DNA from 2 places in the Agrobacterium sp. 20P9.1.2 genome. Region 2 is predicted to be linked to the other one. Evidence: predicted binding sites of a transcription regulator. Region 2 holds the regulator's gene; the other holds the start of a gene.

Region 1 (14,644 bases), 470 kb from region 2:
GATCGAAGGCAAGCGCCTCTCCGGCGAGATCGAGGACAACGCCGCATGGCGCGAGGCCCGCGTGGCGCAGGAAACGGTGCCGGAAGCGGAACTGGTCACGAAGGTGAAAGAGATTCTGGCCGCACAGGCCGAAGATCGCCGCCGGGCAGAGAGCAACTGAACCGATGAGCCCAGCCAGCCCCCCTCTGCCCTGCCGGGCATCTCCCCCACAGGTGGGGAGATCGAATCGTAGCACCGTATCGGCCATCTTTAACGCTGCGGGAGGGGCAAGGAGCTTACGTCTTGCCGATCTCCCTCCTTGTGGGGGAGATGCCCGGCAGGGCAGAGGGGGGTATCCCGCACTCCACGCAGGAGATCGTCCATGCCTCTGATCGATATGCCAGATTTTTCCGCAGAGCTTCTGGATGAATTCGCCGCCCGAAAGACGGCGCGGGTCAACACGCCTGTCATCCAGCCCGCCGAACCGTTTCTGGATATGGCCGGGGAAGACCTGCGCCGCCGGATTTTCATGACGGAGAGTGAGACGGGGGCAAGCCTTTGCCTGCGCCCGGAATTCACCATTCCCGTCTGCCTGCGCCACATCGAAACCGCAACCGGTACGCCAAAGCGCTATTCCTACCTGGGCGAGGTTTTCCGTCAGCGTCGGGACGGATCGAGCGAGTTTTATCAGGCAGGCATCGAAGACTTGGGCGATACGGATATCGCCAGCGCCGATGCCCGCGCCATCAGCGATGCGACCGCCATTTTGAAGCGGCTGCTGCCGGGCCGCAGGCTGACGGTCACGCTGGGCGATCAGCAGGTGTTCGAGGCCGTGGTTGCCGCACTCGGCCTGCCGCAAGGCTGGCAGAAGCGGCTGGTGCAGGCCTTTGGCGATACCGTACAGCTGGATGCATTGCTGCAAAGCCTCGTCAGCCCCAAGCCGATGACCGGGCTCGATGCGCGCGTTGCGGGCCTGCTCGCCACCGGCGAGGAAAAGGTGCTGGTTGATTATATCGACAGCGTCATGCAGGACACGGGTTACTCCACCAATGCCAGCCGCGCGCCGCAGGAAATTGCCCGGCGCCTGCGCGAAAAGCTGGCGCTGGCCGCCACACGCCTGCCGGATGAGAGCTTTGAACTGCTGAAACAGTTCCTGTCCCTGCAAGCGCCGTTGTCGCACGCGTCTCAGACGCTTTCCGATTTTGCCGATAAAGCGAAGCTGAAACTGGATGGCGCCTTGTCTGCTTTTGACGCACGCGTGGCAGCGCTCGCCAATAGCGGTCTTGACCTCGATGCCATCACCTATGGTGCAGCCTTCGGGCGTCCGCTGGATTATTACACCGGCCTCGTTTTCGAAGTCGGCGTGGAAGGCGAAAGTGCCGTTCTGGCTGGCGGCGGTCGGTTTGACCGGCTGATGACGCTGCTCGGCGCAAAGGACAAAATACCGGCGGTCGGTTTCTCGCTCTGGCTGGATCGCATCGAAGCCATGAGGGCCACGGCATGACCATCACCATCGCTTTGCCCTCTAAGGGCCGCATGAAGGAAGACGCCTCCGCCATTCTGGAGAGCGCGGGCCTCAAGGTTCTCGCCATCGGCAATGACCGCTCCTATCGCGGCCGTGTCGAGGGGCGCGACGATATCGAGATCGCCTATCTCTCGGCCTCCGAAATCGCCCGCGAAATCGGCAACGGCACCGTGGATTTCGGCGTGACCGGTGAAGACCTAGTGCGGGAAGATTTGAGCGATGTCGAAAACCGCGTGGAGTTCTGCGCGCGGCTGGGCTTCGGCCATGCGGATGTCGTTGTCGCCGTGCCGGAAATCTGGCTCGATGTGGACAGCATGGCCGATCTCGGCGATGTTGCCTCCGAATTCCGTGCCCGCCATGGCCGCCGCCTTGCCATCGCCACCAAATATTGGCGGCTGACGCAGCAGTTCTTCTCCCGCCAGCATGGCATTCAACTTTACCGTATCGTCGAAAGCCTCGGCGCGACCGAAGGCGCACCGGCGGCAGGGCAGGCGGATATTATCGTGGACATAACCTCCACCGGCTCGACGCTGACCGCGAACCATCTCAAGGTTCTGACCGATGGCATCATCCTGCGGTCCGAAGCCTGCTTCGTGCGCGCCCGCAAGCCGGAACATGCGGGTGATGCGGTGGTCAGCGATATCATTGCGCGGGTTCAATCCGCGCTGTAATTCTTGGCTTATCGAACGGCTGCTTTATGATGGGCTCCAAGAGAAGGAGCTCATCATGCAGATTACCGGCCAGTGCCAGTGCGGCCACATCCAGTTCGAGGCTGAGGCCGATCCCGGGCGCGTCGGCATTTGCCATTGCACGGATTGCCAGCGCCTGACCGGCTCACCCTTTCGCGTGACGCTGACGGTGAAGCGTTCTGCTCTTAAAATCGGAGAGAATAGGCCGAAGGTCTATCGCAAGACGGGCGATAATGGCCTCCCGCGCAACCAGCATTTCTGCCCGGCGTGCGGCTCGCCACTGTTTACCAGCGGTGAAGGCGAGGATGCGAAGGAGTGGGGAATTCGCTGGGGAAGCATCGATCAGCGCGACGCGCTGGTTCCGAAGGCTCAGATATGGACCAGATCGGCAGTGAACTGGTTATCCAATATCGATGATCTTCCCGGTTACGAGAAAGATTACGTGAAATAAAAAAGCCGCCGGATTGCTCCGGCGGCCTTTCTTTTGATCACTTCAATCAGGCGCGCGCAGCAACCAGACCGCGGCGGGCATCAAGCGAGTATGCACCGGCACCGAAGGTTGCGAGCAGGATGTAAGCGCCAGCCAGCGTGATGTTTTTCATCAGCATGATGCCGTTCAGCGTGTTGATCCAGCCCAGAGCCGCATCTGGCCAGCCAGGAACAGCAACGGTGCCACTGTGGAAGACGAGGCCGGTGAACACGCAGAATGCAGCGAGCGCCCAGGCAGCGACCTTCGTCTGGAAACCAACGAGAATGGCAAGGCCGGTGAGCAATTCGAAAGCGCCAGCGAGATAGGCAAGAGCGGTCGCGGCAGGAAGGCCAGCGCCGGAAATCATGCCAGCGGTGCCAGCAGGGTCGGTCAGCTTACCGAAGCCTGAATAGATGAAGATGAAAGAAAGAAGAATACGCGCGACGAGCACGAGTGTGTTCTGGCTGCTGGACATGGAAGTCTCCAAGATGTTGCCCGGATGGCGTTAATTGATAATTGACATATGCGCCAATTCCGCATCGCAAGAAAGATGAACGATTGGAGACAATTTGTTCACTATTCGGAGACAGTGAGCTTTTTTATCAGCTATACATGCCACAACAAAAAAGGCGGCCCGCAAGGACCGCCTTTTCGTATTTCCGAAGGTCAGACTTCTTAGAAGTCCATACCGCCCATGCCGCCGCCTGGCATAGGAGGCATTGCAGATTCCTTCTTAGGAAGTTCTGCAATCATGGCTTCTGTCGTGATCAGCAGCGAAGCAACCGAAGCTGCGTTCTGCAGGGCTGTGCGAACAACCTTGACCGGGTCAACGATACCCATGGCAATCATGTCGCCATATTCAGAGGTCTGGGCGTTGTAGCCGTAGTTCTCTTCGTTCTTGTCGAGGATCTTGCCAACAACGATGGAGGCTTCGTCACCAGCGTTTTCAGCGATCTGGCGAACCAGCGACTGAAGAGCGCGGCGAACGATGTTGATGCCGGCTTCCTGGTCGTCGTTTGCACCCTTGACGGTGATCTTCGTGGAAGAACGCAGAAGAGCAGTACCGCCGCCTGGGACGATGCCTTCCTGAACAGCAGCGCGTGTCGCGTTCAGAGCGTCGTCGATGCGGTCCTTGCGTTCCTTGACTTCGATTTCCGTGGAGCCGCCAACGCGGATAACGGCAACGCCGCCAGCCAGCTTGGCAAGACGTTCCTGCAGCTTTTCGCGGTCATAATCGGAAGATGTTTCTTCGATCTGAGCCTTGATCTGTGCAACGCGGCCTTCGATGTCGGTCTTCTGGCCGGAGCCGTCAACGATCGTCGTGTTTTCCTTGGAGATCGAAACCTTCTTCGCCTTGCCGAGCATGTCGAGCGTGACGTTTTCGAGCTTGATGCCGATGTCTTCGGAGATAACCGTACCGCCGGTCAGGATCGCGATGTCTTCGAGCATGGCCTTGCGGCGATCGCCGAAGCCAGGAGCCTTGACAGCAGCAATCTTCAGGCCGCCACGCAGCTTGTTGACGACGAGCGTTGCAAGAGCTTCGCCTTCGACGTCTTCAGCGATGATGACGAGTGGCTTGCCAGTCTGAACGACAGCTTCGAGAACAGGCAGCATGGCCTGAAGGTTCGAAAGCTTCTTCTCGTGGAGAAGAATGTAGGCGTCTTCCAGGTCAGCAACCATCTTTTCAGGGTTGGTGACGAAGTAAGGCGACAGGTAACCGCGGTCGAACTGCATGCCTTCAACGACTTCGAGTTCGGTTTCAGCAGTCTTGGCTTCTTCGACTGTGATAACGCCTTCGTTGCCAACCTTCTGCATGGCTTCAGCAATGTCGAGACCGACCTGCTTGTCGCCGTTTGCAGAGATCGTGCCAACCTGTGCAACTTCTTCCGATGTGGAGATCTTCTTGGCCTTGGCCTGAAGGTCCTTCACGACTTCGGAAACAGCGAGGTCGATACCGCGCTTGAGATCCATTGGGTTCATGCCGGCTGCAACAGCCTTGTTGCCTTCGCGAACGATGGCCTGTGCAAGAACGGTCGCAGTCGTGGTGCCGTCACCGGCAATGTCGTTGGTCTTCGAAGCAACTTCGCGGACCATCTGTGCGCCCATGTTTTCGAACTTGTCTTCGAGTTCGATTTCCTTGGCGACAGAAACGCCGTCCTTGGTGATGCGTGGTGCGCCGAAGGACTTGTCGATGATGACGTTACGGCCCTTAGGACCAAGCGTTACCTTCACTGCGTCTGCGAGAACGTCGACGCCACGAAGCATCTTTTCGCGCGCTGTGCGGCCGAATTTAATTTCTTTAGCTGCCATGGTAGAAAACTCCCGGGCTCATTGCCCATTGGTTGTCATGTAAGGATGAGAAAACCGGCTAAATCAGCCGATAACGCCCATGATGTCGGATTCCTTCATGATCAGAAGGTCTTCGCCGTCGAGCTTGACTTCGGTGCCGGACCACTTGCCGAACAGCACGCGGTCGCCAGCCTTGACGTCCAGAGGAACGAGCTTGCCGCTATCGTCGCGAGCGCCGGTGCCAACAGCGACGATTTCGCCTTCCTGTGGCTTTTCCTTGGCGGTATCAGGAATGATGATGCCGCCCTTGGTCTTTGCTTCAGACTCAACGCGACGAACAACGACGCGGTCATGCAGCGGACGGAAAGTAGTGCTTGTCATTGTCTAATCCCTCGATCAAATGACCTGTACGGACCCATCAAAGGTCCGCGTGATAAGTGTTAGCACTCCTCATTGGAGAGTGCTAGCGAGGCAGAGATAGGGCTGTGCCTGTGGTGAGTCAAGAACGCCCTGTCGGAAATATTTCATGTAAAATGGTTATCAGCGGTTCATGACAGATATTATAAACCCGCCACCCGCAGCCAAACCGACCCTCGCCGAGCTCACATCCGTCTTCGCCCGCATAGGCTGTCTCAGCTTCGGCGGTCCCGCCGGACAGATCGGCATGATGCACCGCATTCTCGTGGATGAGAAACGCTGGGTGTCTGAAGCGCGCTTCATGCATGCGCTGAATTACTGCATGCTGCTGCCGGGGCCGGAGGCGCAGCAACTGGCTACCTATATCGGCTGGCTCATGCATGGCGTGCGGGGCGGCATCATTGCCGGGACGCTGTTCATCCTGCCGGGCTTCTTCGCCATCGTCGCCCTTGCCTCGGCCTATTGCCTCTATCAGGATACGCATTGGCTGCCCGGCCTTTTGTTTGGCCTGAAGGCCTGCGTGCTGGCCATCGTCGTCGAAGCCCTGATCCGGGTGGCGAAACGGGCGCTGGTCAGCCGTTTTCTGGCAGGCATCGCAGCCGCAGCCTTCATTGCGCTTTTCGTTTTCGGCCTGCCGTTTCCGCTTGTCATCTTCGCGGCTGGCCTGATCGGCTTTCTACGTGCGCGACATGCCGCCGTTGAATTAAGCGAGACGGATACGGAGACGACACCGGTCACGCTTTTCTCTCGGGTGAAAGGGCTCGTGTTGGGGCTGGTGATATGGCAAATCCCGCTGGCGCTGATCTTTCTCTTCTCCGCGCCGGAAACGCTGGCGACCCTGCAAAGCTTTTTCTCGCGCATGGCGGTGGTTACTTTTGGTGGGGCCTATGCCGTGCTGGCCTATGTCGCGCAGGTGGCGGTGGAGACCCACGGCTGGCTTTCCCCCGGCGAAATGCTGGATGGTCTGGCGCTGGCGGAAGCCACGCCGGGGCCTCTGGTGCTGGTGCTTCCTTATATCGGCTTTCTTGCCGGGTTTCGCCATGCGGAATGGCTGGACCCGATGGTCGCAGGCGTTATGGGCGCGACGGTCACAGCGTGGGCGACATTCGTGCCGAGCTTCATCTTCATTTTTCTTGGCGCACCCTATGTCGAAAAACTGCGCAACAACCGCGCTCTGTCGTCTGCGCTTTCGGCCATCACGGCGGCGGTCGTCGGCGTCATTCTCAACCTATCCATCTGGTTCGGACTTCATGTGCTGTTTGGCGAGGTCAAGCGCATAGCTGTTCCGCTAAGCTTCAGCCCCGGCATATCCTGGCCGGTCTGGAATACGCTCGATCCCTTCGCGACCGGACTGCTGGTCCTGTCCCTGATGATGCTGATGCGCTGGAAAGTCGGCATGGTTCCGGTGCTGGCGCTTGGCATCGCAGGCGGTGTTCTTCGCCTCTGGCTGATGTGATGTGCCGCCGCATGAGGTGGCGGCACATCTGATTACTTGCCTTCGACAGCAGGCCGCATCGTTGCCGCGGGGGGTGTGCGGTGCGTCTTCGACCGATAGAATGGCCGCTCCACATATTTATGCGCGAGGTAGGAGAAGGGAATGGCCGTGGCGAAGGTCAGCGCCGCCAGCATGGCGAAATAGGTACCCTGGCTGAAACCCTGATCGTTCAGCACATACATCCAGCCATAAAGCGGTATCATGTGCAGCAGATAGAGCGAGTAGGAGACGGTGCCGAGGAACATCATGGCGGGATGCTCCAGAAACATCGCCACGAAACCCTTCTTGCGGCCCTTGTCGCGTACCATGATGGCGCTGGTGAAGACGAAAATCCATGCGCCGATGGCCAGATCGAAATAACCGACAATGGCGGCCAGCGGTAAAACGACCGGCGGCGACATGAAGGGCTGGTCGTCCCAACGCATCTTCCAGAGGTAATAGCTGGCGATGCCAGCGGCGAAATAGATGGCGTAGTTGGCGAGGATTGCCCCATTCGGCCAATGGCGGAAATACCAGACGCCGATGACGGAGGCCGCAAGGAAGCCGACGCGCACCAGATTGCTGGAATGGTGAAGGCACCAGAAAGCCAGCGGTGCAATCAGGTAGAACTGGAACTCGGTGGAAATATTCCAGGCCTGACCCAGAAACGCATAGGCACCCAGCGGCAGCCAGCTATCGGGAATGATGCCATGCAGCATGGTCATATGGGCAAGCGTGTTCATTTCCCAGTTCTCGAAGCTGCGGTTGAGAATGGCGATCCGGCCCGCATTGCGCACGCTCTGGAAATCGGCTGTATGCAGTGCCTGATAGGCGATCCAGGCAAAGGCAATCGACAGGAAAAACGCGAAAATATAGACGGGATAAATGCGTTTGATGCGGCGGGTTATGTAAGTCGAATAGTCTTCCGACAGCGAGGACATCATGACGAAAATCACGAAACCGCTCATGATGCAGAAGATTTGCACGCGGATTTTTTCATTGATCAGGGGTTTCAGCGCACCCATGCTGTCAGGATCAATGCCGGCTGCGGGCAGCAGGTGAACCAGAACAACCCATGCGGCCAGAAGACCGCGAAGACCCTCGAGCTGGTCAATTCTCTTCATCGATGGCTCCTCGGTAGAGTAAGCCAGCCCCGCCCTATAAAAACACGTCAGGCGTGCGATCACAACATGTTGCAGTGCAAAAAGGCGAACTCGGCTCTCTGCGCTTTGGTTGGCGAGACTCGTTTTTGCTTGTAATCGGCGTGCTGGTTTGCCATGTCACGCCCATGCATTTTTGAAAAATCTGGCAGTTTTGAAAGTCTGGAAGCATCTCATGGCCCACCGCATTTCCACCCTTGGCGAAATCACAGATCGGTTCGACGTTGTTCTTTCCGATGTCTGGGGTGTGCTGCACAACGGCGTTGCTGCGTTTCCCCACGCGGCCATAGCGCTGGAGGCGGCACGCAAGGCGGGCAAGACGGTGGTGCTCATCACCAACTCCCCACGCCCGGCCCCCGGCGTCATCACGCAGCTGCGCGCGCTGGGCATTCCCGATACGGCCTATGACCGCATCATCACCTCGGGCGATGTGACGCGTACCTTGATTTCGCAGGGTCCGAAAAAAGTCTTTCTGCTGGGGCCTGAGCGCGACATGCCGCTGCTGGAAGGTCTCGACATTGAAGTGGTGCCGGAAACGGAAGCAACCGCTGTGGTCTGCACCGGCTTTTTCGATGATGAAACCGAAACCCCGGAAGATTACACGGATATGCTCAAGGGCTTCGTTGCCCGCGGCGTGCCGATGATCTGCGCAAACCCCGATCTGGTGGTGGAACGTGGCGAGCGCATCATTCCCTGCGCCGGCGCCATGGCGGCCTATTTCGAGCAGCTGGGCGGCGAAGTCCGCATCGCGGGTAAGCCGCATGCGCCGATCTACGAGGCCTGCCTTGCTGCCGCCAAGGAAGTGCGCGGCGCGTTCACCAAGGATCGCGTTTTGGCCATCGGCGATGGCATGCCCACGGATGTCAAAGGCGCCATCGATGCGGGCCTGACGCTTCTCTATATCAGCGGCGGCATTCACGCGGCAGAATATACGTTGAATGGCGAGACGGACGAGGCCCTGCTGAACGCCTATCTCAAGGGCCAGAACGCGGCACCCGGCTGGTGGATGCCTCGTTTGGCTTGAAGCACTGGCTTGAAAACAGAGTTTGCCCATGACCGTTTTTCACCGCAATGAAAAGAAGGAGCCGCTGCCCGACAATTTGAAGGGCGGCGTCATCGCCATTGGCAATTTCGATGGTGTGCATCGCGGCCATCGCGCGGTGCTGGACCATGCGCTGGAGCTCGCCTCATCCCGCAACGTTCCGGCACTGGTGCTGACATTCGAGCCGCATCCGCGCACCGTGTTTCGCCCTGAAACGCCAGTCTTCCGGCTCACGCCAGCATCCGTAAAAGCCCGCGTGCTGGAAGCGGAAGGGTTCAACTCCGTCATCGAATACCCGTTCGACCGCGATTTTTCGCAGCGGTCTGCGGAAGATTTCGTCAAATCCATTCTGGTCGATTGGCTGGGTGCCAGCGCCGTCGTCACCGGCGTGGATTTCCACTTCGGCAAGGGACGCGAAGGCGGTCCGGCCTATCTCATGGCGGCAGGCAAACGGCATGGCTTCGATGTCATGCTGATCGATTCCTTCCGCGATGAAGGTGCGGAAATCGTATCCTCCAGCCGTATCCGTGAACTGCTGTCGCAGGGCGATGTCGCCGGTGCCGCTGGCCTGCTGGGTTATCGTTACACGGTCGAGGCGGAAGTCATCGGCGGGCAGAAGCTCGGCCGCACGCTGGGTTACCCCACCGCCAACATGGCGCTCCCGCCGGAAACGGAACTGAAACCCGGCATCTACGCCGTGCGTTTCCGCCGGCCCGATGGCACGCTTTATGATGGCGTTGCCAGCTTCGGCTATCGCCCCACCGTTACCGACAATGGCGCGGCTCTTCTCGAAACATTCGTCTTCGATTTCTCCGGCGATCTCTATGGCAAAATCTGCGCGGTGTCCTTCTTCGGTCACCTGCGAGACGAGTTGAAATTCGACGGGCTGGAGCCGCTGGTGGCGCAGATCAAGCGCGACGAGGAGGAGGCGAGGGCACTGCTGTCAGGCGTAACGCCGCTCAGCGAACTGGACGCTAAAATCGCATTTTGATGGTTGGTGTCGGATTTGGCGACAGACATGCGCATTCAAACCGACAAACCTCTTCCTTTTTGCGGGAAAAACGCATAAACAACCGCCATGTACCAATTTCGGTTGACGTTCATTTCCCGAATTATTGGCCCGGCCTTTCGCGCGCAGTAAGCAGCCGAAAGGTCCGGGATTTCGGCGCTTGCCGCAAGCGCCTCTCCGCTTTGCCCCTCTTGCACTCAAGACGGCGCAACCCTGAAATTCTTTGTCAATTTCGGGCACGCCGCATAACGGTATGATCATGAACGACACCGCACAGACAATCGATTATTCCACCACGCTGTACCTGCCGCAGACGGATTTCCCCATGCGCGCCGGTCTGCCCCAGAAGGAGCCGGAAACGGTTGCCCGCTGGCAGCAGATGGGTCTTTACAAGAAGCTGCGCGCCTCCGCCGCCGGTCGCGAAAAATTCGTGCTGCATGATGGCCCTCCCTATGCCAACGGCAACATCCACATCGGCCACGCGCTGAACAAGATCCTCAAAGACGTCATCACCCGCTCGTTCCAGATGCGCGGCTTTGACGCCAATTACGTCCCCGGCTGGGATTGCCACGGCCTTCCCATCGAATGGAAGATCGAGGAAGCCTACCGCGCCAAGGGCAAGAACAAGGACGAGGTCCCGATCAACGAATTCCGTCAGGAATGCCGTGAGTTCGCGGCTGGCTGGATCGAAAAGCAATCCGCCGAATTCAAGCGTCTCGGCATCGAGGGCGATTTCGAACAGCCCTACACGACCATGAACTTCCACTCGGAAGCCCGCATCGCTGGCGAGCTGTTGAAGATCGCCAAGAGCGGCCAGCTTTATCGCGGCTCGAAGCCAGTCATGTGGTCGGTCGTCGAACGCACGGCTTTGGCTGAGGCCGAGGTCGAGTATGCGGATGTCGAGAGCGATATGATCTGGGTGAAGTTCCCGGTCAACGTAAAGTCGTCACTGGTTAAGCGCGATGAGAGCGGTAACCTTGGTCGAGGAAGAAACGAGGCAGAAGCTCAACTACTCAACGCGTCCGTCGTCATCTGGACCACGACGCCTTGGACCATCCCCGGCAACCGCGCCATCTCGTTCTCTTCGCGCTTCCCTTACGGCTTGTTCGAAGTCGAATCCGCTGAGAACGACTTTGGTCCACAGCCCGGTGAAAAGCTGATCTTCGCTACCAAGCTGGCCGACGAAGCCGCGAAGAAGGCAAAGCTGACATTCAAGCTGGTTCGTCCTGTCACGGCGGAAGAACTCGGCGCCATCACCTGCGACCACCCATTGGCTGACCTCGGCTACGATTTCGTCGTCCCGCTTCTCGACGGCGATCACGTCACCGATGATGCCGGTACCGGCTTCGTCCACACGGCTCCCGGCCATGGTCGTGAGGACTTTGACGCATGGATGTCTCAGGCGCGAGATCTGGAAGCGCGCGGCATCTCGTCCAAAATTCCCTTCACGGTTGGCGATGACGGCTTCTACACCGAAGACGCACCCGGTTTCGGTCCATCCGCTGAAGGCGGCGCTGCCCGCGTTATGGACGACAACGGCAAGAAAGGTGACGCCAACGATCGCGTCATCAAGGCGCTGATCGCGGCCAACAATCTGTTTGCCCGTGGCCGTCTGAAGCACAGCTATCCGCATAGCTGGCGCTCCAAGAAGCCGGTCATCTTCCGCAACACGCCGCAGTGGTTCGTCTATATGGACAAGGAACTGGGCGATGGCACCACGCTGCGCTCGCGCTCCCTGTCGGCCATCGATGACACCCGTTTCGTGCCTGCCGCTGGCCAGAACCGTCTGCGCGCCATGATCGAGAACCGTCCGGATTGGGTGCTCTCGCGCCAGCGCGCCTGGGGTGTGCCTATCGCTGTGTTTGCAGACGAAAAGGGCGAAATACTGCTGGACGACGCCGTCAATGCCCGCATTCTGGAGGCCTTCGAGGCCGAAGGCGCGGATGCATGGTTTGCAGATGGTGCCAAGGAACGCTTCCTCGGTAACGACCACGATCATACCAAGTGGCATCAGGTACGCGATATCCTCGACGTCTGGTTCGACTCGGGCTGCACGCACACCTTTACGCTGGAAGACCGCCCTGACCTGAAATGGCCAGCCGATGTCTATCTGGAAGGTTCCGACCAGCATCGTGGCTGGTTCCACTCGTCGCTGCTGGAAAGCTGCGCGACGCGTGGCCGTGCGCCTTACAACGCCGTAGTCACCCATGGTTTCACCATGGACGAGCAGGGCCGCAAGCAGTCAAAGTCGCTTGGCAATGTGGTGGCTCCGCAGGACGTGATGAAGGAATCCGGTGCGGATATCCTGCGTCTGTGGGTCATGACCACGGATTACTGGGAAGACCAGCGTCTGGGCAAGGCCATCATCCAGACCAACATCGATGCCTATCGCAAGCTGCGCAACACCATCCGCTGGATGCTGGGCACGCTGGCGCACGACAAGGGCGAAGAGATCGCCTATGCCGATCTGCCGGAACTGGAACAGCTGATGCTGCACCGTCTGTCGGAGCTTGATCAGGTCGTGCGCGACGGCTACGACGCCTTCGACTTCAAGAAGATCACCCGCGCGCTGATCGATTTCGCCAATGTCGAGCTGTCGGCCTTCTATTTCGATATCCGCAAGGATGCGCTCTATTGCGACGCCCCGTCGTCGCTGAAGCGTCGTGCCTCGCTGTCGGTCATCGCAAAGCTGTTCGATTGCCTTGTCACATGGCTCGCACCCATGTTGCCGTTTACGACGGAAGAGGCATGGCTGTTGCGCTACGCCGATGCGGAATCGGTACATCTCGTTCAGTTCCCGGACGTTCCCGCGGAATGGAAGAACGAGGCGCTGGAAGCCAAGTGGGATAAAATCCGCAAGGTCCGCACGGTTGTCACAGGCGCGCTGGAAGTGGAACGTCGTGAAAAGCGCATCGGTTCTTCGCTGGAAGCAGCTCCCGTCGTGCACATTGCGGATGCCGAGCTGATGGCCGCACTCGAAGGTCAGGATTTCGCGGAAATCTGCATCACCTCGGCCATCTCGGTTGTGGCTGGCGAAGGCCCGGCAGATGGCTTCCGCTTGAGCGAAGTGCAGAAGGTATCGGTCGAGCAGAAGCTTGCCGAAGGCCGCAAATGCGCCCGCTCCTGGCGCATCACCACCGATGTCGGCTCCGATCCTGCGTTTCCGGACGTATCGGCCCGCGATGCCGTCGCGCTGCGTGAACTTGGCGTCAGTGCTTAAGAAAATGGCCGGATGAATTGCACTTTAGCCGTTCATCCGGTAAACCTGCCTGAAATTGGCCGGATTTTAGCATCAATGCGGGGCTACCGGTCGTCGGGACGGCTACAGCATCGGCCCGGAAATCGACGTCGATTTTCGGAATGCGCGATGACTAGATTAATATAAAGAGCGCCCTGTGGGTGTCCGCTGAGGACGCACGGCGCTTGGGGCGGAAGGGTTTCAATGAGCATGACGCAGAGTTTTCGCATGTACGGCACCATTTTTGGCGCAGTATCTGTTTGCCTTGCACTAGGCGCGTGCACCAGCCCGACCTATGGCACGGGAAAGACATCGGCTGAACAGCTGGTGGATGACCTTGGCAATGCCACCTCCATCACCGGCGATCAGAGCAAGCGCAACCTGAAATACAATCCGCGTCCCGGCCTCGTCGTTCCCGCTCAGGCCCGCGCCGAGCAGCTGGCACAGCCGCAGCAGAGCCTTGCCAACCGCGAGACCAACCCGCAATGGCCGGAAACGCCTGAAGAAGCGCGTGAGCGTCTGCGCAAGGAAGCGGACGAAAACCGCGACAATCCGCATTACCGTTCGCCACTTCTGGCCGGTAACGGCACCAACGGCCAGATGACCGAAAGCCAGAAATGGGAAGCCTTCCGCAAGGCCAAGGCAGATTCGCAGGGCGGCACCATCGTCAACAGCAACCAGCGCAAATTCCTGACCGACCCACCGGTCGAATACCGCAACCTGCCGCAGGATCAGCTTGCTGATCTAGGCGAGCCGGAAGCGAAGAAGGAAAAAGAGCGCAAGAAGAATGCGGCCATGGCCGGTACTGGCAAAAGCTGGTGGAACCCGTTCCAGTAAGGGTTGATTGGGCGGCAGCGGCGGTATTTATTACCCAGCGCGAAAAGCTTTATAAAAGCCCACGCCCCAACCTCCGTCATCCTCGGGCTTGACCCGAGGATCTAACGAACCCCTACGTCAAACGTGGTCAGATCCTCGGGTCAAGCCCGAGGATGACGTTGAGTGTGAGGTGAGCGTGGCAACCCACCTTACACTGCACCATCATTCCGCTTGCTCTGAAAAAATTCCCGTAAAATCTCCGCACTCTCCACTTCCGCCATCCCCGAATAGACCTCCGGCGCATGATGGCATGTCGGCTGGTTGAAGAAGCGCACACCGCTTTCCACCGCTCCACCCTTCACGTCATTGGCGCCATAATAGAGGCGGCGGATGCGGGCGAAGGATATGGCGGCAGCGCACATGGTGCAGGGTTCCAGCGTCACGTAAAGGTCCGCGCAGGGCAGTCTTTCCTGCCCCAGTTCCTCGCAGGCCATGCGGATAACGGCGATTTCGGCGTGGGCGGTCACGTCGTTCAAT
Region 2 (14,644 bases):
GCCACAGCCAGATGACGAAACCAACGATGGCCAGGCGCATGGTGACGATGAACCACCCTTCCATGTCCGCCAGCATGGAAAAGGCGACACCGAGATTATAGGTGCGGTAGAGCGCCCAGAAAGGCATGACCGGCACCATCTGCTGCAGTGGCAGATAGGCTTCCACCAGAAGCTTGATGATCTGGTCTGCGATCAGCGCAAAGACGATCAGGGCGATGGCCGGGATGGGCTTGGAGAACAGAGCAGGCTTTGCCATCATTTTACCGGTGCAAGTTCGAGAAGATGACGGCGGGCTTCAAACAGCATGACTGCCGTTGCAATCGCCAGATTAAGAGAATCGGCACGCCCCTGCTGGGGAATGCGCGCCAGCTGGTCTGCCTTCGCAGCCAGTTCCGGCGGAAGGCCGGACTGTTCGTTGCCCATCAGGATCACGGTCGGCTTGCGCTTGTAATCGATGGTCCGGTAATCGACAGACCCGGCAAGATGGGTGGCGACCACGCTGACACCAGCTGATTTTTTCCAGGCCAGAAATTCTTCCACCGTCGCATGCGCAACCGGCGTGGCGAAGACCGAGCCCATGGTGGCGCGCACTGTTTCCAGCGAAAACGGGTCGGTGCAATCTCCAACGAGGATGACGCCGGATGCACCCGCCGCATCGGCAGTACGAATGATGGTACCGAGATTGCCGGGATCACGCACACGGTCAAGCGCAATGAAAGTCTGACCTTCCTGCGGCTGGATATCCTTGAGCGGCGTCCATTTCTGATCGAAAATACCGACCACCATCTGCGGATTATCGCGACGGGTGATGGAGGAGAGGATTTTTTCGGTGACTTCCAGAACCAGCCCGCCGGACGCGACGGTCTTGGTTGCCACCTGCTCGACCAGCGGCTTGCCCTTGGCATTTTTTGCGTAAACCAAAGTGCGGATCGTCCAGCCCAGTTCCAGCGCATCGATGACCAGCTTCAGACCTTCGGCCATGAAGGTACCGGTTTCTTCCCGGCCCTTCTTCTGGGTCAGGTTCTTGATGTCCTTGATGATGGGGTTGGCAAGGCTGGTGACCTCTTTGACCTGCCCTACCCGGCCCGGTCTGTTTTCACGGCGGTCATCGATCATTTCGGCACCCAGCGGCTGAAGAGAGAGGTGGAAAGCGCACGGCCCCGCGTCTTGCCGTCAAGACCGGCCTCGCGGATAACGAGTTCGCCCGAGGCAACCTCGCCGCCCGCGCCGCGCATGGTTTCGCGCATCAGCTCATGCATGGAATAAAAACTTGCGCGGATCGAATAGGCGGTCAGCACCAGACCCAGCGCCTTGGGCGACAGGATATCGCGGCAGACATCCAGCATCAGCGGCAGATGGTCGAACAGTTGCCAAATCTCGCCATGGGTGCCACGGCCAAAGTGCGGCGGATCCGTGAGAATAATGTCGTAGGTGTTGCCGCGCCGTTCTTCGCGCTGGATGAACTTCATCGCATCTTCGCAAATCCAGCGGATCGGTGCGTTTTCCAGCCCCGCCAGTGCCTGATTTTCCCGCGCCCAGCCAATTGCCTTCTTGGAAGCGTCCACATGGGTCACTTCAGCACCCGCAGCCGCCGCCACCAGCGAGGCGACACCGGTATAACCGAAAAGATTGAGAACCTTGAGCGGGCGACCCGCCGTCTCAACCGTATGTTTCAGCCATTCCCAATGAACGATCTGCTCCGGGAAGACGCCGACATGGCGAAAGGCGGTGAAACGACCGAGGAAATTGACGCCGAGGAGAGAGAGCGGCCATGTTTCGCCCAGCGGCTCCTTGGGAAAGCGCCAGCGGCCCATGCCGTCTTCATCCGTATCGCCGGTGAAGATGGAATCGGCGTTTTCCCAAACACGCTCGGGCAGGCTCGGACGCCATAGCGCCTGGGCCTCGGGCCGCACGATGCGGTAATTGCCATATTGCTCCAGCTTCAGCCCGTTGCCGGTGTCGATCAGGTGGAAATCACCTGCACCAAGCGATTCCAGGATAACCGGAACCTGTTCGCCCGGCAGATCGCCGGTTCGCTGCTTGAGAGGGCGGGGCGGAACCTGCTCCGTCTCCTGCGGGGCAATCTTGACCTTCACACTCTCCTGAGCGCCAGCCTTCGCAGCCGCTTTGCCGGATTTGGAAGGCGCGCTAGCGGCAGCGCGGACATGGTCCGGCGCGCGGCTGCGGGGAGCGGTGTCTTTTTGTCTTGCCGGTTTACCGGCATTGCGCTGCCGGGGTTCCTGCCCCGCGCGCGACTTGGCGCCCGGGCGGTTGTCTTTTTTCTTCAACGGGGTTCTTTCCAAGTCTGACCGCATTCTAGAGTCTGTTTGAAAACATCGGACGGGTCGACCCAGCGCCGAGTTTCCAAACAGACTCTTATGCGACAGCGAATAACATCACAGCGCAATATTATCAAAGGGCTGCGGTTTCAACACCCATCACGTCGTGGAGAACTCACTTGGCGGCGATGCGTGCATCCGTGGACGGAGCGATGACCACCGCATTGGCTGCTGCCTTCTGCCGGTTGGCTTCATCATGCCAGCGAACGGCTTCCTTGGCTTCGGTGCGGGCGCGCTTGCGGTATTTACCCTGCGAGAACCATGTGACCAGAGAGCCGAGAAACACGCCGAAAATGACGGCGAGGAAAATGAAGACGAAAAACGGTGCGGAGAAGGACAAGACGCTGTCATCGGGCCGGAACGGGTTGAGCGCCAGCGTCACCGCCTGCCGGTTGGCCACGCACAACACCACCAGAATGATGGCGAGCGGTACCAGAACCACGAGATTGACGATCTTCTTAGACATCCAACGATACTCCGTCTTTAGAGCGCGATGCGCCCTTTAGGACGCACTAACTCTTTGAATCTACGCACCGTGCTTTCCGAAAATCGTACTCGATTTTCGTGCCGATGCTGCAGGGGCCTTCAGACAAACCTGCATGGACGTCAGATAGGAGCCCGACTGCTCGGTCTCAACCGTTCTCCAAAGCGCAAAATCACCAAAACGATCTGCGCCCGGACTTAGTCTTCGTCTTCGACGTCGCTCATGCCCGGGTTGAGACGCTCACGCAGCTCTTTGCCGGTCTTGAAGAAGGGAACCCATTTTTCTTCGACAAAAACGGACTCACCCGTGCGTGGGTTCCGTCCGGAACGCGAGGGGCGATTCTTGACTGAAAAGGCACCGAAGCCGCGCAGCTCCACACGGTTGCCCGCCGCCAACGCATCCGTGATCTCATCGAGCACGGCGTTGACGATATTTTCCACGTCACGGTGGTAAAGATGCGGGTTATGCGCAGCGACAATCTGCACCAGTTCAGACTTAATCACGGTTGCCCCCTGAAAGAATTGGATTTTTAATGGTCACCAACCTGCCAAACCGAAACCATACCGTCAAGAAACAACTTGTCGGCACCCAGCTGGCGAGGCACGTTGAATGGCAGAAATTCGTCATATCCGAGCATTTGAGCAATGCCCGCAAGACTGAAGAGTGAAAATGGCGAGCGTTTGGGAGGAGCCGTCCATTCGACGATCGGCAGATCCTTGGCAACGTTGCGGCTTTCGAAATAGCTGCGAATTTCTTTTTCGCCGCCCAGCGTGTCGATGAGCTTCACGGCAACGGCCTGACGACCGGTGAAAATCGAGCCATCGGCCAGCTTCAGCACCTCTTCACGCGGCAGCTTGCGGCGATCTGCGACGAGGTCAACGAACCAGCTGTAGCTGTCCATGACCATGTTGCGGATCATGGCCTTGGATTCCTCTGGCGGCTCATGGAAGGGCGATGGCTCAGCCTTCATCGGCGAAGACTTGATCTCCTGTAAGGAGACGCCGAGCTTGTCGAGCAGAGGCTTGACCTGCGGATACTGGAAGATGACGCCGATGGAACCGGTGATAGAGGTGTCGCCAGCGATGATCGTATCGCCTGCGGTGGCAATCATGTAACCGGCAGAAGCCGCCAAAGTGCGCACATCGGACACGACGGGCTTCTTTTCGGCAACGGCACGGATCGCCTTGAAAATGCGCTCGCCGCCATAGGTGGTTCCGCCGGGCGAAGAGATGGAAACGATCAGGCCCTTGGCGCTGTCGCTTTCGGCAATCTTTTGCAGGCGCTCCAGAAGTTCGGTGTCGTCCTGAATGAGGCCGCTGATTTCGACGCGGGCAATATGCGGGCGCACGCTCTTCGTCGGTTCGGCAAAGGCGAAGCGGTAGATCGCAAAACATCCTGCCACCAGAAGAAGAACGGCTGCGATGCGCCAGAATGTCAGCTTGCGCCGCAACTGTCTGCGATCTGCGATTGCCATCTGATCCATTGACTCACCTTCGATTAAGCCCGTAACAGCGTTTTCAAGCCCGCCATATGGAGCCTTGTAACCACCTCTTGCAAGGAAACAAACGGGAAAGCATCGATTTGATAAAAATATCGTTCCCCTTGTGCTATTTCAGAGAAAAACCATATTGGCAGGGCAAGGCCCTCGTGCGAAAGACAACTGCAACCATGGATAACGTCGCGGCCCAAGCCTTTTGATTGCGACGATATTGCCCCGGACCTATGAGATGCTTGAACGACTAAGCCAGCCAGCGCCCGGTTTCCCGATGTCCGGTGGACATACGGGTGCCTATGATATGGCGCTCCGCCATTCCGCACGCGTCAAGAAACTGAAGATCATTCTTCCGCTCGGCGCGGCCATCATATCGCTTGCCTTCATTGCCGTATCTCTGGCCCGCACCTGGCTGCCGGACGAGGTTTCGCTGCAAAGCGCGACGGTTGAAAACGGCAAGATCGTCATGGAGAAACCGGCCCTTGCCGGGCGCAACAACAAGGGTTTCGATTATTCCATGAATGCCGAACGGGCCTTGCAGGATATTGCCAGCCCCAACCTGATGACGCTGGAAAAAGTGCTGGCGGCCGTGCCCATGAACGACATAGTCGCACAGGTGGTGGCTCAGGAAGGCCTGTTTGACCGCGCCACAAACCGGTTGCAAATGACGGCACCCTTTGACATCAATCTCAGCAATGGCATACAAGCTAGGTTCCAGTCTGCAAATGTCGACCTGAAAGCCGGAACGATGGACAGCACGACGCCTGTCTCCATCACCACCAAGGATGGTTCGATTGTTGCAGAAAGCATGCATATAGCAGATAATGGCAAGACGATTACATTCTCGGGGCAGGTACGAGCTCGTATAGCTGCATCCACCATTCAGAACGCAGGCAAGTGAGAGCCCGACCCAGATGATGCAGATTTCGCGCCCCGCCCGATGCACCAACGCCGCCACCTATGCTGCCGCCATTGCGCTCGCCTGTCTTGCTGGCCCCGTCGCCGCGCAGAACACGACAAGCAGCATGGAAGGCCTCAAGCTTTCCAACGATCAGCCGATTGCCATTGAAAGCGACCAGCTGGAAGTACGCGATCAGGAACACAAGGCCTATTTCACCGGCAACGTGAAGGTTGTGCAGGGCACGACGACGTTGCAGGCGGGCAAGATGACCGTGCTTTACAAGAGCAAGGGCGATGGCGCTGCCGCCAATTCCTCGATCACCAGTGGTGGTGCCGATATCGACAAGATTTTCGTCGATAACTCCGTCTACCTCACGTCAGGCACCCAGAAGGCAACAGCCGACAAGGGTGAATTCGACATGGCGGCGCAGACCTTCATTCTGTCCGGCAAGCAGGTCGTGCTGTCGCAGGAAACCAACGTCTTCACCGGTTGCAAGCTCACCGTCTTCATGACGACGGGTGAAGCGAAGCTGGAAAGCTGTGGCGGACCTGTTCGCATCATGCTCGATCCCAAAACGCAGAAAAAGCAGTAGTCCGCACCCCGTGAAGATGCTCTCAATTCCAAAGCTGTTCGGCGCCGGTTCCGCGCGCGCTCCGGAAGCGGACATCGCCTCCGGCGACAAGGCGCGCTATGAAGGCACGCTGATCGCCCATGGCCTGACCAAGACTTACAACACCCGCCGCGTCGTCAATGGCGTCTCGCTCGTCGTTCGCCGTGGCGAGGCCGTTGGCCTGCTGGGACCGAACGGTGCTGGCAAGACGACCTGCTTCTACATGATTACCGGCCTCGTTCCCGTCGATAGCGGCAAGATCGCCATCAACGGCAATGACGTTACCGGCATGCCGATGTATCGCCGTTCGCGTCTGGGCGTCGGATACCTTCCGCAGGAAGCGTCTATCTTTCGCGGCCTGACGGTCGAGGAGAACATTCTTGCTGTTCTTGAAGTGCACGAGCGCGACGACAAGAAGCGCAAGCGCAAGCTCGATGAACTGCTGGAAGAATTCCACATTTCACAGCTGCGCAAGTCACCAGCGGTGGCCCTGTCAGGTGGTGAACGTCGCCGTCTGGAAATCGCCCGCGCGCTGGCGACAGACCCGACCTTCATGCTGCTGGACGAGCCCTTTGCGGGCGTCGATCCCATTTCCGTTGGCGATATCCAGAACCTTGTCCGCCACCTCACGGCTCGCGGCATCGGCGTTTTGATCACCGACCACAATGTTCGCGAAACATTGGGCCTGATCGATCGCGCCTATATCATCCATGCCGGTGAAGTGCTGACCCATGGCCGCGCGTCTGAGATCGTCAACAATGCCGATGTCCGCAGACTGTATCTGGGTAATAATTTCAGCCTCTGACATCAAAGCTGAAAAAATCGACTGACGCCTTGCAGTCCCGGCAAAGATTCTTCCGCCCAGCCCCATAGTTGAGCTTGACCAAACAAGAATAAAAAGCAATTTTTGGGCCAGTTCAGACTTTACCGCTCAATTATTTTAGAAATACGAGCGATGAAGGGGTTTATGGGAGTTTAGCGTCCGCCATGGCCTTGTCCGCCAGTCTTTTATTGCGTCAAAGCCAGTCTCTGGTCATGACCCCACAACTGATGCAGTCCATTCAGCTGCTTCAGATGACGCATATTGAGTTGACGCAATTCATCGCCCAGGAAGTCGAAAAGAACCCGCTGCTTGAAATAGTGGCAAACGACAGCGATTTGGGCAGCACTTCTGCCTCCGTGGATGACGGTTTCGATGATGCGCCCCTTGCGCCGGACACGTTTTCCGAAAACAGCGCCGATCCTGACGAATGGTATGGCGATCGCGCCAGCAGCCTCAACGAACAGCTGGATACCAGCTTCGAAAACGTCTTTCCCGATGATGGTCCGCAGCAGAAGGCGGATGCGCCGGAACTGGTCGGCCAATGGAAATCGATGCCGGGCGCGGAGGGATCGGAGGCCTATGATCTCGATGATTTCGTTGCCGGAAAGCCGAGCCTTCGCGAACACATCGGCCAGCAACTGCCCTTCACCGTTTCCTCAGCCCAGGACCGCATGATCGCGGATGTGCTGCTCGATCATCTGGATGAGACCGGGTATCTTGCCGCAGAGGCCGTTGACGATGTATCGGAGCGGCTGGGCAAATCCAGAAAAGACGTCGAGGCCATTCTGTCCGCCTTGCAGACGCTTGATCCGCCGGGTGTGTTTGCACGCTCGCTCAGCGAATGCCTCTCCATCCAGCTTGCCCAGAAAGATCGCCTCGATCCCGCCATGAAGGCGTTCGTCGGCAATCTCGAACTGCTGGCCAAGCGCGATTTCGCCTCGCTCAAGCGGCTTTGCGGCGTCGGTGAGGAAGACCTTCTCGACATGCTCGCGGAAATCCGCTGCCTCAATCCGCGCCCCGGTGCGGGTTTTGAAACCGGTGTTTCTGAAACGATTGTGCCCGACATTATCGTGCGTCCATCGAGTGATGGCGGCTGGCTGATCGAACTCAACCCGGAAACCCTGCCCCGCGTCCTCGTCAACCAGACTTATTTTGCACAGGTCTCCAAGCTCAAGACGCGCGAAGGCGAAGACGGCGAATTCATCTCCGAATGTATGCAGACCGCCAGCTGGCTGACCCGCAGTCTGGACCAGCGCGCCAAGACCATCATGAAGGTTGCCAGCGAAATCGTGCGCCAGCAGGACGCGTTTCTGCTGCACGGCGTCGACCACCTGCGCCCGCTCAATCTGCGGCAGGTGGCAGACGCCATCAAGATGCATGAATCGACCGTCAGCCGTGTCACATCGCGCAAATATATGCTGACGCCACGCGGCCTTTTCGAGCTGAAATATTTCTTCAGCGTCTCCATTGGCGCCGTCGAAGGCGGCGACAGCCATTCGGCGGAGGCCGTGCGCCACCGCATCAAGATCATGATTGCCCAGGAAGCGCCGGAAGCGGTTCTCTCAGATGACGATATCGTTGATATTCTGAAAAAAAATGGCGTCGAACTGGCGCGACGAACCGTCGCAAAATATCGTGAAGCCATGAATATCCCTTCCTCCGTACAGCGGCGACGGGAGAAAAAAGCCATGGCAAAAGTAGCCACGGCGTAACGAAATCTTCATATATTTCAAATCGTTAATAATCTTAATTGACTCTTACTGCCACCAAGGCTAGAAGCTCGCCGCACAGAAGGCAGGGGCCAGATCAACGGTAAATTGTAGAAGGCGCTTGGGCACTAAGCCGGAATGAGACCGAAACGGACTCGAAACGCTTGGATGAGGGCGTCGCTTGACGTAAGCTGTTACACGCAAATCACTGAAAAAGGAAAAATTCCATGAGTGTGCGTGTATCTGGTAAACATATGGATATCGGCGAATCGTTCCGTCAGAGGATCGAGGACAACATTAGCCTGGCGATTACCAAATACTTTGATGGGGGGTATTCTGGTCAAGTAACTGTGGAGAAGTCCGGTGCGCGTTTCGACGCGGATTGCAAGATTCATCTCGATACCGGGATTGTCCTGCATGCGGCCGGACAGGCCAACGATCCGCAAGCGAGCTTCGATGCCGCCGCTGCGCGTATCGAAAAGCGGCTTCGCAGATACAAGAGAAAATTGAAGGATCACCACAACGGTTCTTCGGCAAACGGCATTCTGGAAGAGTTTCCCTATACAGTCATGGATGCCATGCCTGATGAAGACGACGAACTGCCTGAAGATTTCGCACCGACCATCGTCGCTGAAACCTCCAAGCAGGTAAAGACGATGACGGTTGCAAGCGCGGTCATGGCGCTGGACATGACAGACGAGCCGGTCCTGCTGTTTCGCAGCCCGGGTAAGGAACTGAATATCGTTTACCGCCGCAACGATGGAAACATCGGTTGGATTGACGCGGCGACGATAAAGAACTGAATAGTCTGACAAGACATCGGAAGTGCAGCGTCCTGCGTTGCACTTCCGGTTTGTCTCGATGGCATGAAGGATAAAGAGAATGGCGTTGGCAGATTTGCTGCAACAAGATGCGATTATTCCCGCCCTCAAGGTCAATTCCAAAAAGCAGCTCCTCCAGGAACTGGCGGCAAAAGCCTCCAAGATCACCGGAGTGCCGGAACGGGAAGTATTCGACGTCATCTTGCAGCGCGAGCGGCTCGGCTCGACCGGCGTCGGTCACGGCATCGCCATTCCACACGGAAAACTGGCCAGCATCGACAAGATCGTCGGTGTCTTCGCACGCCTTGAAAATCCTGTCGATTTCGAAGCTCTGGACGACCAGCCGGTCGATCTGGTCTTCCTCCTTTTGGCGCCCGAAGGCGCTGGCGCCGATCACCTGAAGGCGCTGTCGCGCATTGCCCGTGTGCTGCGCGATGCCGAACTGGTGGCAAAACTGCGTGCCACCGAATCCGATACGGCCATCTACACCTTCCTCAATCAGGAACAGGCCACCGCCGCCTGAGCGGTTTTGCATTCAAGCTCGATGGGTTAATCTCCACCGCCGCCAGAGATCGAAATCTGGCGATGGGGGAGCATCATGGAGTCTCAAAAAATCATGGCAGCCTGCGGGGATGACACGGCATCAACGCCGATGATGGATTACCAGGCCCACGGCATTACCCCCGACGCTCTGCCAGTCTTTGCCGAGGTGTTCAAACAGCGCCTGACCTTTCCCTTGAGCTGGTCGCGACAGGTTACCGACCTTCCCGCCTGGAAAATGAACGCGCGGGCCAAGCTCTGGGAACTGACGCTTCAGACCCCTGATCACACCGACTTTTCACCCCAGCTTATCGATGAGATCGATCGCGGCTCTTATGTCGCCCGCAAGATCGCATTCAACCTGACGCAGGACAGTCGCGTTCTCGCTTTGCTTCTGGTGCCCAAGGGCAAAGGCCCTTTCCCAGCAGCGGTGTTTTACCACGACCATGGATCGAAATTTGATATCGGCAAGGAAAAGCTGATCGAGACATGGGGTGACGAGGCCAGGCTGATCTCTTCTAAAGGGTGGGGCCAAAAGTTCTTCTCGGGCCGTTTCCCCGGTGATGAGCTTGCGCGTCGCGGTTATATCGTTATGGCCACAGACGCTCTGGGTTGGGCAGATCGCGGCCCGCTGACCTATGAGGCCCAGCAGGCACTCGCGGCCAATTTCGCCAATATGGGAAGCTCGCTCGCAGGCTCCATGGCGCTGGAAGACGTCCGCGCTGCGGCATTTCTCAAGAGCCTCCCAGAGGTGGACAAGGGGCGCATTGCGGCCATTGGCTTTTCCATGGGCGCATTCCGGGCATGGCAGGCGGCGGCCCTCAGTGATGACATCACAGCCACGGTCGCGGTCAACTGGATGGGAACCGCTAAGGGCCTGATGGTGCCCGGCAACAATCAGCTGCGCGGCGGCTCCGCCTGGCACATGACGCACCCTGGCCTCATGCAGCATCTGGACTACCCCGATGTCGCCAGCCTTGCAGCACCCAACGCCATGCTGATCTTCGCAGGCGAGAAGGACACGCTTTTCCCGCTTGCGTCCGTGACGGAAGCCTTCGGGAAAATGAAAGACGTCTGGGATGCGTGGGATGCGGCAGATCGGTTCGAACGCAAAATCTGGCCGGTTGGCCATGTGTTCGAAGCGGATCAGCAGGATTATGCGTTTGACTGGCTGGATGGGCAGTTTAAGCGGTGATGGCAGCGACGCCGATTTCCGCCCCTCATTCCTGTCCTTGTGACAGGAATCCAGTCGACGCGCGTCTGCGCGTCGGAAAGACTCTATTCAGCCCAAAGACTTGGGCTGACTGGATTCCTGTGACAGGCACAGGAATGAGGGAGAAACTCGCGAGTTAAGCGTCTTTCTCATTAACGCCGCTGGTGCCCGGCTCTGCCGTAACCGGCACTTCGCCCTTCGGACCACCCTTGGCAACGCCGACCATGGCAGGGCGCAGAACGCGTTCACCGATGGTGAAGCCAGCCTGTACCACCTGAACAACCGTGTTGTTCGGAACCGCCGTGTTGGGGATTTCGAACATGGCCTGATGGAAATTCGGGTCGAATTTCTGGCCTTCCGCATCCATCTTGCGCACGCCGTGACGTTCCAGCGCAGACAGCATGGCGCGCTCGGTCATATCGACGCCTTCGATCAGGCCGGTAATGCCCGCTTCGGCATTGGTCTTCAGTTCCTCGGGAATGGCTTCGAGAGCGCGGCGAAGATTGTCGGATACGGCCAGCATGTCGCGGGCGAAACCGGCGACGGAATAGGCCTTGGCATCCTTTACTTCACGCTCGGTGCGACGACGCAGATTGTCCATTTCGGCGGCAAGGCGCAGGAATTTGTCGCGCAGATCGGCATTTTCGGCCTTCAGCACATCAATCGGATCGGGCTCTGCCTGCTCGGGCACAGCGTTCTCCGCCGTTGCCGCTTCGTTAGCCTCGTCTACGACGTCTGCGTCAGGTCCGGCTTTATTTGTGTCATCGGTCATGACGTTCTCCAGCTTCACATGTGTAATGGCTTAGTGTTAGGGGTTGCGCCCGATATCGAGCTTTGCCAAGCAAAAATCAAGGCTTGCCAGTGAAACCATCTAGGATTCAATGATGTCTTTTCGATATCAGCGTCTTTGGCTGGAAAGCCGCGCCATGATCTGGGCGGTATAATCGACCATGGGCACGATGCGCGAGTAATTGAGCCTCGTCGGGCCAATCACGCCCACGGCGCCCACCACGCGGTTCTCATCGTCCCTGTAGGGTGCAACGATAAGTGATGAGCCCGACAGCGAAAACAATTTGTTTTCCGATCCGATGAAAATTCTGACGCCGGAGCCGGTCTCGGCCAGATTGAGAACCTCTATCAGATTGTCCTTGCGCTCCAGATCGTCAAACAGCAACCGCACGCGGTCGATGTCCTCTTCCCCCGCCAGCCCTTCCAGCAGATTGGAGCGCCCGCGCACGATCAGCCGTCCGAGCTTGCCTTCCTCATTATCGCCGGACCACACCGCCAGTCCGCGCGTCACCAGATCCTGAGCCAGCGTGCTGAGCGCCGTCTGAAGCTCGGATTTCTGCTGCAGGAGTTGCGTGCGCAATTCGGGAAGCGTCTGGCCAGACAGATGGGCGTTGATAAAGTTTGCGGCCTCCGTCAGCTGCGAGGAGGTGATACCAGCGGGCAGATCGATGATGCGGTTTTCGACCTGATTGTTGTCACCTACCAGAATGGCCAGACCCTTGGTCGGCTCGAGACGAATGAACTCCACATGCTTCAGCACCGCGTCGCTCTTGGTCGTCAGCACCAGACCCGCGCCGCGCGACATGCCGGACAGCATGCGGCTTGCCTCCGTCAGCAACCCCTCTATCGGCTGCTCCCGGCCCGAAACGGGGCCGATCTGGCGGTCGATGCTGGCGCGCTGTTCGGCAGGCAGATCACCCACCTGCATGAAGGCATCCACGAAAAAGCGCAATCCGGTCTGGGTGGGCAAACGACCGGCGCTGATATGCGGCGAATAGATGAGACCCAGCTCTTCCAGATCGCTCATCACATTGCGCACGGAAGCGGGCGAGAGTGACATGGGCAGCAGGCGAGACAGGTTGCGCGAGCCCAGCGGCTCACCATTTTCCAGATAGCCTTCAACGATGCGGCGGAAGATTTCGCGCGAGCGATCATCCAGCAACGCACCCGGTTCTTTTCCGATTGGAGGAGAAAGGCCCATTTCGCTCGCTCTTCATAATGTCAGTAACAAAGCGAATATAGTCTCTCGCGTCGTTAAGTGAAAACGGAAATTCCGCGCAGGGTAAACCCCAGCCCGCTTTTCCTTTGCAAAACCGGTGTCGCGGCCTTAGAAGGCGGAGATCAAAACGGAGACGAACCATATGCGGCCTTCAGGCAGAAAAACCGATCAGATGCGCAAAGTTTCTTTCGAGCGCAATTTCTCCAAGCACGCCGAAGGTTCCTGTCTGGTCAAATTTGGCGATACGCATGTTCTCGTCACCGCCAGCCTTGAAGAAAAGACGCCACCATGGCTGCGCAACAGTGGCAAGGGCTGGGTCACCGCCGAATATGGCATGCTGCCCCGCTCCACCCATGAACGCATGCGCCGCGAAGCCGCATCCGGCAAGCAGGGTGGCAGAACGCAGGAAATCCAGCGTCTCATTGGCCGCTCATTGCGCGCCGTGGTCGATCTGCAGGCGCTGGGCGAGCGCCAGATCAGCATCGACTGCGATGTCATCCAGGCAGACGGCGGCACCCGCACCGCCTCCATCACCGGCGCATGGATTGCCCTTCACGATTGCCTGAAGTGGATGGAAAGCCGCAACATGATCAAGGTGGAGAAGGTCCTGAAAGACCATATCGCCGCCATCTCCTGCGGTATTTTCGCCAGCCAGCCGGTGATCGATCTCGATTACCTCGAGGATTCCTCGGCAGAAACCGACGCCAATTTCGTCATTACCGGCTCCGGTGGCATTGTCGAAATTCAGGGCACAGCAGAAGGCGCCCCTTTCTCGGAAGAGGAATTCCTGACGCTGCTCGGCCTTGCCAAGACCGGCTGTGCAGAACTCGTTGAGCTGCAAAAGCAGGCGATTGCCTGACCCGGAGCGGAAAGACCATGCGCAAACTCGATACACGCACCATCGTTGTTGCCAGCCACAACAAGGGCAAGATCGCCGAAATCGCCGATCTCATCGGCCCTTTCGGCTTTTCCGCCAAGTCGGCTGCGGAGCTGAATTTCGCAGAACCCGATGAGACCGGCACGACCTTTGAGGAAAATGCGGCGATCAAGGCGCTTGCCTCGGCGCAAGCCTCCGGCCTGCCCGCATTGTCCGACGATAGTGGCTTGGTGATCGACGCACTGGATGGCAATCCGGGCGTTTACACGGCCAATTGGGCCGAGACAGCGGATGGCACGCGCGATTTTGCCATGGCGATGCAGAAGGTCGAAGACGCTTTGCAGGAGCGCGGTGCGACCGATCCTTCCGCCCGTACTGCCCGTTTCGTCAGCGTGCTGTGCCTCGCTTGGCCCGATGGTCATACCGAATTTTTCCGCGGAGAAATCGAAGGCACGGTCGCATGGCCACCGCGTGGTGCAAGCGGCTTCGGCTATGATCCGATTTTCCAGCCGGAAGGTTACGAGACGACCTTCGGTGAAATGAGCGCCGAGGAAAAGCATGGCTGGAAGCCCGGCGATCCGCAGGCTCTCTCCCACCGCGCCCGCGCCTTCAAGACATTCGTCGAAACCTGTTTCAACGCATGATGACCGATCTTGGGAGCAGGTTCTCCCCTGCCCCCAATACAACGATTGCACCCGATACCGGCGAACCCGGTTTCGGCATCTATGTGCATTGGCCCTTCTGCGCGGCCAAATGCCCCTATTGCGATTTCAACAGCCATGTCCGCCACAAGCCGGTGGATCAGGATCGTTTCGTTGCCGCCTTCC

Evidence for each region. The regulator HrcA, encoded in region 2, represses chaperone genes, less so after heat shock. The targets are predictions, from matches to a motif close to GTTAGCACTCNCNNNNNGNGAGTGCTAAC.
Region 1: a site for HrcA is predicted at 5,391-5,419, ahead of groES (co-chaperone GroES). Genes of this name have one in related genera too.

The regions. Positions count from the first base shown of each region.
Region 1 covers NZ_JBYOKI010000001.1:569,855-584,498, forward strand. Annotated here, with positions in the region: gene AC27VJ_RS02725 (histidine--tRNA ligase) at 1-160, shown strand, start outside; gene AC27VJ_RS02730 (ATP phosphoribosyltransferase regulatory subunit) at 362-1,483, shown strand; gene hisG (ATP phosphoribosyltransferase) at 1,480-2,175, shown strand; gene AC27VJ_RS02740 (GFA family protein) at 2,231-2,644, shown strand; gene AC27VJ_RS02745 (DoxX family protein) at 2,691-3,137, opposite strand; gene groL (chaperonin GroEL) at 3,338-4,972, opposite strand; gene groES (co-chaperone GroES) at 5,036-5,332, opposite strand; gene chrA (chromate efflux transporter) at 5,502-6,824, shown strand; gene AC27VJ_RS02765 (acyltransferase family protein) at 6,857-7,966, opposite strand; gene AC27VJ_RS02770 (TIGR01459 family HAD-type hydrolase) at 8,178-9,026, shown strand; gene AC27VJ_RS02775 (bifunctional riboflavin kinase/FAD synthetase) at 9,055-10,035, shown strand; gene ileS (isoleucine--tRNA ligase) at 10,433-13,273, shown strand; gene AC27VJ_RS02785 (hypothetical protein) at 13,502-14,128, shown strand; gene AC27VJ_RS02790 (nucleoside deaminase) at 14,317-14,644, opposite strand, start outside.
Region 2 covers NZ_JBYOKI010000001.1:100,390-115,033, reverse strand. Annotated here, with positions in the region: gene lspA (signal peptidase II) at 1-256, opposite strand, end outside; gene AC27VJ_RS00530 (TrmH family RNA methyltransferase) at 256-1,116, opposite strand; gene AC27VJ_RS00525 (class I SAM-dependent methyltransferase) at 1,113-2,288, opposite strand; gene AC27VJ_RS00520 (lipopolysaccharide assembly protein LapA domain-containing protein) at 2,455-2,805, opposite strand; gene AC27VJ_RS00515 (integration host factor subunit beta) at 3,021-3,350, opposite strand; gene sppA (signal peptide peptidase SppA) at 3,353-4,306, opposite strand; gene lptC (LPS export ABC transporter periplasmic protein LptC) at 4,551-5,216, shown strand; gene AC27VJ_RS00500 (LptA/OstA family protein) at 5,230-5,808, shown strand; gene lptB (LPS export ABC transporter ATP-binding protein) at 5,825-6,631, shown strand; gene rpoN (RNA polymerase factor sigma-54) at 6,814-8,361, shown strand; gene hpf (ribosome hibernation-promoting factor, HPF/YfiA family) at 8,586-9,161, shown strand; gene ptsN (PTS IIA-like nitrogen regulatory protein PtsN) at 9,241-9,702, shown strand; gene AC27VJ_RS00475 (dienelactone hydrolase family protein) at 9,778-10,914, shown strand; gene grpE (nucleotide exchange factor GrpE) at 11,069-11,704, opposite strand; gene hrcA (heat-inducible transcriptional repressor HrcA) at 11,831-12,922, opposite strand; gene rph (ribonuclease PH) at 13,083-13,799, shown strand; gene rdgB (RdgB/HAM1 family non-canonical purine NTP pyrophosphatase) at 13,817-14,461, shown strand; gene hemW (radical SAM family heme chaperone HemW) at 14,461-14,644, shown strand, end outside.